3 regions of the Planococcus versutus genome follow, and region 1 is predicted to be linked to each of the others. Evidence: predicted binding sites of a transcription regulator. Region 1 holds the regulator's gene; each other region holds the start of a gene.

Region 1 (3,283 bases):
CATGCGAATGGCCTCTTCTTGAGCTAACTGAAGAACTTTTTGTGCGCGTTGTGTAAATCGATTAAACATCATGCAAGATCCTCTCCTTCACTATTTCTATCTTTTTTATTCAATCGCTCTCGGAATAACTTTGCCCGAGCAAAATCACGTTCTCTAGGCTGTAACGGTTTATCTGCATACTGCTGCAAGAATGCCGGTTGCATAAAAATCATTAATTCATTTAAGATTGACATGTCTAGATCTTGAATCATCTTTAAATCAATACCCAAACGAACATCTGACAGACGCGTCGCAGCTTCTTCTGTCGTCAGCAGTCTCGAGTGGGTAAGAACACCAAGTGAACGATACACCCGATCTTCTAAAATCATTGGTGAATTTAACGCAATGGCTTCTCGTGCTTTGCGTTCTTGCTGAATAATTTGCTCAGTCATATTCTCCAAATCCTGAAGAATTTCGTATTCAGATTTACCTAATGTCAATTGATTGGATATTTGATAGACATTTCCTAGTGCTTCGCTACCTTCTCCATAAATACCTCGAACCACCATGCCCAATCTTGAAATTGCAGGAATGATTCGTTGAATTTGATGTGACATGGTCAATGCAGGCAGATGAAGCATAACTGACGCTCTCATTCCAGTACCTGCATTTGTCGGACAACTAGTTAAATAACCATACTTCTCATGAAAAGCATATGACAAATTCTTTTCTAGTAGAGAATCTAATTCATTGGCTATTTTAAAAGCTTGTTGAAGCTGAAAGCCGGGTTGAAGACTTTGGATACGCAAATGGTCTTCTTCATTTACCATAATACTTAACTCTTCATTTTCAGACAATAAAACAGATCCTGAACGCTGACTATTTACGAGAAAAGGACTAATCAAATGTTTTTCTACTAGTACTTCTTTTTGTAATTGAGCAAGCTCTTCAATACTGATATGGCTAAAATTATAATCTAATTCATTTCCTTTATCTAATAATACAGAAGAGATTTCTTTATCTACTTTAAGTGCTTCATCTTCTGTAAACGAATAAGGAAATTTAAAGTCTGTTAAATTTCTAGCCAACCTAATTCTCGTACTCATTGCAATATCTACATTTTCAGCATTGTTCGTCATCCAACTACTTGCATGAGGTTGAAGAAATCGTTCAACTGCCATCTGCAGCACCTCCTTCAAGTTTTGCACTTAATGCTTTTACTTCGTCTCTTAGTCTTGCAGCTTTTTCAAAGTCTTCTTCTTGAATACATACCTGCATTTGTTTACGAAGTTCTTCGATTTCTTTTTTAATTTTTAAGGTAGTGCCATATGAAGCTGGTATTTTGCCTTTATGCTCTATATTTCCATTATGGAAACGTTTGAATATTTCATCCAGATGCGGTGAAAACGCGTCGTAGCAAGAGTCGCATCCAAACTTCCCAAGTCGCAAAAATTTAGAAAACGTAAAGCCACAAGAAGGACACGTAACTACTTCCTTTCTAGCCGGGCTGGTAGACGCTTGCGAATTAGGAAACCAATTTGATAATAACTGATGAATGGCTAATGGATCTTGTTCAAAAGCGACATTAATACTATGATTTTCAGCAGCACATACATGACATAAGTTACGTTCTATTATCTGTCCGTGTTGCTGTTGTTTAACTATAACTGATGCAGAACGTTCTCCACATTGATCGCAAATCATCTTTTCACTCCTTTATATGTTTGTTTGATATTTAATTGTAAAAAACATCGCTATGAGAATACGTGCTCGAACTTCATCTCGTGTAGGAATAGGTAACAGCAGCGTGCCTCGATCAACAGCGCTAAGAATAAGTTTAGCTTCTCGTTTAGAAATAATTTCTTCATCCAGTAGTCTGAAGACTATATCTTCCGCCATTATTTGTGTAGCTCCATGTTCTAAACGCTCGATAACCTCTGCGATGACATCTGATTTTTGATGAAGCCTGATTCTTTTGATACGAATATATCCACCGCCACCACGTTTACTTTCAACTAAATAACCACGATCTATAGTAAATCGAGTATTAATAACATAGTTTATTTGAGAAGGCACGCACTGAAATTTCTCGGCGACCTCGCTACGTTTAATTTCGATATGATCTCTTTCGCTTAATTCGATAACTTGCCTTAAATAACCTTCAATTACATCTGAAATGTTCCGCATCACTTTCACCTCTTTGATACATGATATGCAAAAGCTGACTTTGACTATATTTGACTTAAGTATACACTAAGGTTTTTGTAGATATCAAATAGTACGTTTTGAGAATTTCATTTCTGCAAGATTCTGCATTCGTATACCAAAAAATCCAGTGCTGGATCTTACGGATCTTTTAATGTTTAAGTCATCGCATAACATGTTAATTGCATCACACGTCTGTAAAGCTATTCCTTAAGTTTTATTTATTTTCTTCTATTCAACGCACAAAAAAGCCGTTACCGGAATCGGTAACGACTTTTTGTGTGTGGTCATTGTTGCCCAGCGACGTCCTACTCTCACAGGGGGAAACCCCAACTACCATCGGCGCAAAAGAGCTTAACTGCCGTGTTCGAGATGGGAACGGGTGTGGCCTCTTTGCCATCATCACTGGACTATTTTTTTCGAAAGACAAGATTTAGTATACCAGTACTCCTGGTATTTTCAAGCTTTTTTTCAAAAACTTGTACTTATTCTTTCAAAACTGGATAAACGACAGGTGAAACAAATCGTGCATGATTCGCGTACAGTTTGTTGGTTAAGTCCTCGATCGATTAGTATTCGTCAGCTGCACGTGTCGCCACGCTTCCACCTCGAACCTATCTACCTCATCGTCTTTGAGGGATCTTACTTGCTTGCGCAATGGGAAATCTCATCTTGAGGGGGGCTTCGTGCTTAGATGCTTTCAGCACTTATCCCGGCCACACATAGCTACCCAGCGATGCCCTTGGCAGAACAACTGGTACACCAGCGGTGTGTCCATCCCGGTCCTCTCGTACTAAGGACAGCTCCTCTCAAATTTCCTGCGCCCGCGACGGATAGGGACCGAACTGTCTCACGACGTTCTGAACCCAGCTCGCGTACCGCTTTAATGGGCGAACAGCCCAACCCTTGGGACCGACTACAGCCCCAGGATGCGATGAGCCGACATCGAGGTGCCAAACCTCCCCGTCGATGTGGACTCTTGGGGGAGATAAGCCTGTTATCCCCGGGGTAGCTTTTATCCGTTGAGCGATGGCCCTTCCATGCGGAACCACCGGATCACTAAGCCCGTCTTTCGACCCTGCTCGACATGTACGTCTCG
Region 2 (3,283 bases), 980 kb from region 1:
CTGTTGAGTATGACGAAGAGCGACTAAAGAAAATGGGTCTTGAAGTTTATCGCAAAGACATTGCCAATATCTCTGGTGAAACTGTACGTCACGAACCGACAAAAGTCGCAGAATGGCTATTTGAATATGCTGATGGCCATGCCAGTGAAGATTCGAAGCAGCTATATTTTTAATGCTTTGAAAGGGGGAACGAATTTTGTCTTTTGCATCTGAAACAAAAAAAGAAATGACACAAATTGAAATAGACGATTGTTGTGGGAAAGCAGAACTTTCCGCAATGATCCGAATGAATGGTACATTATCGTTTTCCAATCGTCAACTAAGCCTGGATATCCAAACTGAAAATGCAGCAATTGCACGTCGTATTTATACGTTGCTAAAACGTTTTTACAAAGCATATCCTGTTGAATTACTAGTTCGAAAAAAAATGCGATTAAAAAAGAACAATATTTACATTTGCAGAATTCGAGAAGGAGCGAAGCATATTCTCGAAGATTTAGAGATTTTGACAGAAGGTTTTCAATTTCAACATCAGATTGTTAAAAGTTTAATTGAAAAAAACTGCTGTAAACGATCTTACTTGAGAGGTGCTTTTTTAGCGGGTGGCTCGGTTAACAATCCCGAAACCTCGTCTTATCATTTAGAAATTTACTCTCTTTATAAAGATCATGCCGAGTCATTGGTTGATTTAATGAATGAATTCCATTTAAACAGCAAAACGATCGAACGCAAAAAAGGATTTGTGACCTATTTGAAAGAAGCTGAAAAAATTTCTGATTTTTTAAGTATTACCGGAGCGCATTCGGCGTTATTAAAATTCGAAGATGTTCGAATTATTCGTGACATGCGTAATAGCGTAAATCGTCTTGTCAATTGTGAAACAGCTAACTTAAACAAAACCATCGATGCTGCTTTGCGACAAGTAGAGAATATTCGTTTTATCGATGGAGCTATCGGAATCGATCAATTACCAGAAAGACTTCGTGAAATTGCCCGACTTCGAGTAGAGTACCAGGATGTAACATTAAAAGAACTAGGTGAAATGGTATCGGGTGGAAGCGTTAGTAAATCCGGTGTCAATCACCGTCTCCGAAAAATCGATGAGATTGCTACATCACTGAGAAATGGAGAAATGATTGGCCGTTAATTGGTTGGTGGTGCGTTCATATAGAAGAAAGTTAGTTTTAGAGGAGGATGAGTATGGTTGAAAAACAAGTGAAGGTACAATTGAAAACGGGTCTCCAAGCCAGACAAGCTGCTTTGTTCGTTCAAGAAGCCAATCGGTTTAATGCAGATGTTTACTTAGAAAAAGACAATAAAAAGGTTAACGCGAAAAGTATTATGGGCGTTATGAGCCTTGCAATTAGTAAAGGGACAAATGTTAAAATTTCTGCTGAAGGCTTGGATGAAGAAAAAGCCGTCCAGACCTTATCGCAAGTTATTGAAAAAGACGCGTAATACCATAAGAAAAATGGTTGTCTGCCTACATGGGTGAGCAATCATTTTTTTATCTAAAAACCCCTCACAGCGCAAAGGCCGTGAGGGGTTTTTTTAGATATCTTTTTTGTGATCTTCAGGTAATTTACTACGCGTGATTACTTGGTCAATCAGGCCGTACTCTAACGCACGTTCAGCTGTCATGAAGTTATCACGATCTGTATCTTTCGCGATCACTTCGATTGGTTGGCCCGTACGTTCTGAAAGAATTTGATTCAATTTTTCGCGAAGGTGTAAAATACGTTTTGCTGCAATTTCGATTTCTGTTGCTTGTCCTTGTGCACCACCAAGCGGTTGGTGAATCATCACTTCCGCATTTGGAAGTGCAAGGCGTTTTCCTTTTGTTCCAGCGGCAAGTAAGAAAGCTCCCATTGATGCGGCCATACCGATACAGATGGTTTGAACGTCTGGACGGATAAACTGCATTGTGTCATAGATTGCCATACCAGCAGTGATGCTACCGCCGGGGCTGTTGATGTAGATTGAAATATCCTTATCTGGATCTTCTGCTTCAAGGAATAGAAGTTGTGCCACAATAGAGTTTGCAACATTATCGTCAATCGCGCTGCCCAGCATAATGACGCGGTCTTTCAACAAACGTGAGTAAATATCATAAGCACGTTCGCCTCGGCTAGTTTGTTCAATTACTGTAGGAATTAAGTTCATAGAATAGTTCCTCCTCGATTAAGTGTTTTACAAACAATGCTGAAAGTTTCTCAGCTGTACTATTATCATACACACCATGGTCAAGAAAGGTCAAATCTAACGAATTGAAAAATGCCACTTGATTAAGTCGACATATTTTCGTATAATAGAAAAGTCGCCAATAGCGATTTGGCCCTCGTAGTGTAATGGATCACACGTAAGATTCCGGTTCTTGAGATGAAGGTTCGATTCCTTCCGAGGGCATACAAAAGACGAAATGACTTTGTTCACTCTTTTTAAGTGAACTGAGTCATTTTTTTCTAGAAAAAAATGACTCAGTCAAGCTGATGTAGTTGAAAGGAAGTTGAAAATGTTTACCTTGTATACACGGAGCAACTGTCCGCTATGCGATGAAGCCAAGTTAATGATTCAATTAGTTAATGAAGAGATCCCTTTACTCTATACAGAAATAGACATTGAAAGCGATGATACGTTGAACGAAAAATACATGTTGATGATTCCAGTATTAGAGAAAGACAACAATCTATTGTTATATGGCAATATTGGTTATGTGGATTTAATGGAAGCGTTAGAAACTTAACGCTTCTTTTTATTTGCAATTAATAGAAAGATTAGGTAGAATGAAACTAGTGGGACAGATAAATAAATGCTGGGACGAAAATTGACCAGACAGAACGGAGTGGAAATATGGATGCATTATCTGACGCTCAGCAAAAGCTGATGCCGGAAATGTCCGAGCTCCTGAAGAAAAGGTATCAAATTTTACAAACAATTTGTTTAGAGCAACCAATCGGCAGAAGAACTTTATGTGAAATTGCTGGGGTAACAGAGCGTGAAATAAGAAAAGATACGGACCTTTTGCGAAATCAACAATTAATTGAGATGAAAACAGCCGGTATGATTGTGACTTCACAAGGCATGGAAGTGCTCGAGAATCTGAAAAAATTTGTTCGCGAGCTATCTGGATTAACAGATATGGAAGTCGAGTTGCAAGAGATTTTAAAGATTTCGAAAATCGTTATCTTACCGCAAGACAGCGATGAAATTCCTGCAGTAAAGTCTCATATTGGCAAAGAAGCTGCTCGCTTTCTTGAAAATTTGTTCAGCACTTACAAAAAAA
Region 3 (3,283 bases), 1.0 Mb from region 1:
ATTTCGCCAGTTCAGTTTTCCCGACACCCGTTGGTCCAAGGAAAATAAAAGAGCCAATTGGCTTTCTCTCATCTTTAATACCCGCACGTGCTCTCCAGACAGCTTCTGTTACAAGTGCTACTGCTTTGTCTTGACCAATGACGCGTTCTTTTAAAGTTTCGCCTAAACGCAACAGCTTTTCGCGTTCACCTTCTACTAATTTCGTGACGGGAATACCTGTCCATCTTGCGACAATTCCTGCTACTTCTTCTTCTGTTACTTCTTCACGCAGCAATCGTTCAGCACCTTCGTTTTCTAAGTCTGCCTCTAATGCTATTAATTTTTTTTCGAGTGCTGGAATTTTACCATGTTGCAAAACAGCTGCTGCGTTTAAGTCATACTTATTTTCCGCATCTTCTAATTGTCTACGAAACTGATCTAATTGCTCACGTTTTTGCTGAATGATTTTCAATGATTCTTTTTCTTTAAGCCATTGATTTTTCATACCTGCTGAAGAATCTCGTAGTTCTTTAATTTCTTCACGTAAAGTTTCCAAGCGAACTTTACTCGCTTCGTCTTTTTCTTTCATCAATGCTTGTTCTTCTATTTCCAACTGTAGCAACCGGCGTGTTACTTCATCCAGTTCTTGCGGCATCGAATCGATTTCTGTACGAATCATTGCACAAGCTTCGTCTATCAAGTCGATCGCTTTGTCTGGTAAAAAGCGCTCTGTAATGTAGCGATCCGACATGGCAGCCGCTGCAACAATTGCACGGTCATGAATACGGACAGCATGGTGTAATTCAAAACGTTCTTTTAAACCGCGCAAAATCGATACTGTATCTTCGACAGATGGCTCGCGTACTAGTACTTGTTGGAAACGGCGTTCTAAAGCAGGATCTTTTTCAATATGCATGCGGTACTCATCTAGTGTTGTCGCACCAATACAGTATAGTTCACCACGAGCAAGCATGGGCTTCAGCATATTCCCTGCATCCATTGCCCCTTCTGTTTTACCTGCACCAACAATTGTGTGAATTTCATCAATGAACAAAATGATTTGTCCTTCACTGTCTTTTACTTGTTTTAACACCGCTTTTAATCGCTCTTCGAATTCTCCACGGTATTTAGCACCGGCAATTAATGCACTCATGTCAAGTTCATAAATTGTTCGATTTTTCAATCCTTCTGGAACATCATTGCGAACAATACGTTGTGCTAATCCTTCAACAATCGCTGTTTTACCAACACCAGGTTCCCCGATTAACACGGGATTGTTTTTTGTTTTACGCGATAAGATTCGAATCACGTTTCGAATTTCTTGATCTCTACCAATGACTGGATCCATTTTTCCTGATTGTGCTTGTTCCACCATATTGCGTCCAAATTGCTCTAATGGGGATTTTTGTTCTTCATTATTTGGGGATTGAACCATAACAACCACTCCTTTTAAAAAGTTTGACTATCTTTGACTAATTAAAGTATAGCTAATTTTTTGTAAGTTAGCAATTATTTTGGTTTTTCAGCCGATTCTTTTATACTCTATATTTAACTGGTTGATTTGCTGTGTATGACCTTTTATAAATATATTTCACTCACAAACAGAAACAACCTCACTAGAATAAATCTAGTGAGGTTGTTCAAGTATTGCTTATCTGACGCCTAGTGCCATTTTTGCATAGCGTGACATATGTTCTTTGCCCCATACTGGCTGCCAGACAATTTTTACATCGACTTCTTCTACTTCCGGTAACTCATACAAAGCGGTTTTAACCATTTGTACGATTTGCGGTCCCATTGGACAACCCATTGATGTTAATGTCATCGTGACTACTGCAAATCCATCTTCTGACAACAACACATCATAAATTAGTCCTAAATTGACGATATCAATTCCCAACTCGGGATCGATTACTGTTTCTAATGCACCCATCATGCTATCTTTCATATCTTGATCCATTTAAAATCCCTCCTTTTACTAGTAATCTCATCTTAACAAACTTTGTACGAAAATGGAATTGACATGATTACTCAGATAAATGCTTGGCAAACCATTGTGTGGCGTTAAGCATGCCTGTTCGACTTACTGCATGTCCTGCTTCTCGTTCACGATGGAAAACAATTTTTTCCGGTACCGATTCGTATTGTTTTTTAAGATCTTTGTACAAACGATATGTTGGTTCGAAAGGAACTGTCGTATCTTGCTCACCGTGCCAGAAATAAATAGGACGTTTATTGAATTTATCTTGGTGTTGAACACTATCAAATAGCGCTAAAGTTGTTAGCATGTGCTCTTTTTCTTTTTTACTCACCGGTAACTCAAAACCTCTAGATTCGTATTGCGTCATTTGTGCTTGAGCCAATTCTACATAATTACCTGCTCCCATCATTACAGCTGCAGCTTGGATCCATGGATAGACAATCATGGCTCCCATTGTAGTGATGCCTCCCATAGAAGTACCACCCACTCCTAATTCGCCGACGACTAAATCTCGCTTGTGAAGTTCGGCGTGCAAAAATGCCAACTCTTCTATAGAAGTCAGGACGATTTCCCAAAACCGTAAACTGATTTCAACTGTATCTAATGCCTCACTTCGTTCTCCGTGAAAAAGAGCATCCGGTAAAATCACACGAAGTCCTCTTTGAGCTAATTGATATGCATAATGCAAATTATGTTCTTTAGCACTCATATGACCATGAAAAAAGACCACTGTTGGTAATGCAGAATGCTCATGTTGGTCTGGTGTTATGTGAAGCAACGGGATATGTTCCCACATTTGTTTTTCTACTTTCAATTAAATTCACTTCCTTCACTTTCAATCCTACCAATTTTCAGGTTTTCCAGCAAATACCCATCTTCTCTCCAGAAAAGCCTTTTCTTCTCTAAAATTTTTGACGAATCCCCTGTACTATCGCTACACTGAGTATAGATAGAAAGGAGACGGCTACTTATGAAGCAACATTTAATTGTTCTTGATTTAGATGGAACATTATTGACAGACCAAAAAATCATTTCACCAAAAACTAAACTGACTTTAAATAAAGCAATAGAAGCAGGACACGAAGTGATGATTGCAACGGGTCGACCTTATCGCTCAAGTGAAACTTTTTACAAAGAGTTAGGATTATCAACGCCAATCGTCAACTTCAATGGTGCATTTGTTCATCATCCGAGAAATAGTAACTGGGGAATGTACCACACTCCTATTGGATTGAACACGGTTCATGAAGTAGTAGAGTCTATGTATGATTATAATTTCCATAATATCGTAGCTGAAGTTTTAGACGATGTGTATGTTCATCA

Evidence for each region. Region 1 encodes CtsR, which represses protease genes until heat stress. Its sites were predicted from a motif close to ATGGTCAATAAAGGTCAAACA; they were not measured.
Region 2: clpP (ATP-dependent Clp endopeptidase proteolytic subunit ClpP) is a predicted target of CtsR. The motif match lies at 2,240-2,260, and genes of this name have one in related genera.
Region 3: I858_RS11875 (ATP-dependent Clp protease ATP-binding subunit) is a predicted target of CtsR. The motif match lies at 1,435-1,455, and genes of this name have one in related genera.

Annotation. Positions count from the first base shown of each region.
Region 1 is NZ_CP016540.2:85,834-89,116, reverse strand. It holds gene I858_RS00445 (ATP-dependent Clp protease ATP-binding subunit) at 1-72, opposite strand, end outside; gene I858_RS00440 (protein-arginine kinase McsB) at 69-1,160, opposite strand; gene I858_RS00435 (UvrB/UvrC motif-containing protein) at 1,150-1,683, opposite strand; gene I858_RS00430 (CtsR family transcriptional regulator) at 1,696-2,166, opposite strand; rRNA gene rrf (5S ribosomal RNA) at 2,480-2,594, opposite strand; rRNA gene I858_RS00420 (23S ribosomal RNA) at 2,734-3,283, opposite strand, start outside.
Region 2 is NZ_CP016540.2:1,068,973-1,072,255, forward strand. It holds gene I858_RS05370 (gluconeogenesis factor YvcK family protein) at 1-173, shown strand, start outside; gene whiA (DNA-binding protein WhiA) at 197-1,147, shown strand; gene I858_RS05380 (HPr family phosphocarrier protein) at 1,201-1,458, shown strand; gene clpP (ATP-dependent Clp endopeptidase proteolytic subunit ClpP) at 1,552-2,163, opposite strand; tRNA gene I858_RS05390 (tRNA-Arg) at 2,335-2,406, shown strand; gene I858_RS05395 (glutaredoxin family protein) at 2,513-2,743, shown strand; gene I858_RS05400 (sugar-binding transcriptional regulator) at 2,851-3,283, shown strand, end outside.
Region 3 is NZ_CP016540.2:2,320,084-2,323,366, forward strand. It holds gene I858_RS11875 (ATP-dependent Clp protease ATP-binding subunit) at 1-1,414, opposite strand, end outside; gene I858_RS11880 (metal-sulfur cluster assembly factor) at 1,631-1,939, opposite strand; gene I858_RS11885 (prolyl oligopeptidase family serine peptidase) at 2,007-2,774, opposite strand; gene I858_RS11890 (Cof-type HAD-IIB family hydrolase) at 2,931-3,283, shown strand, end outside.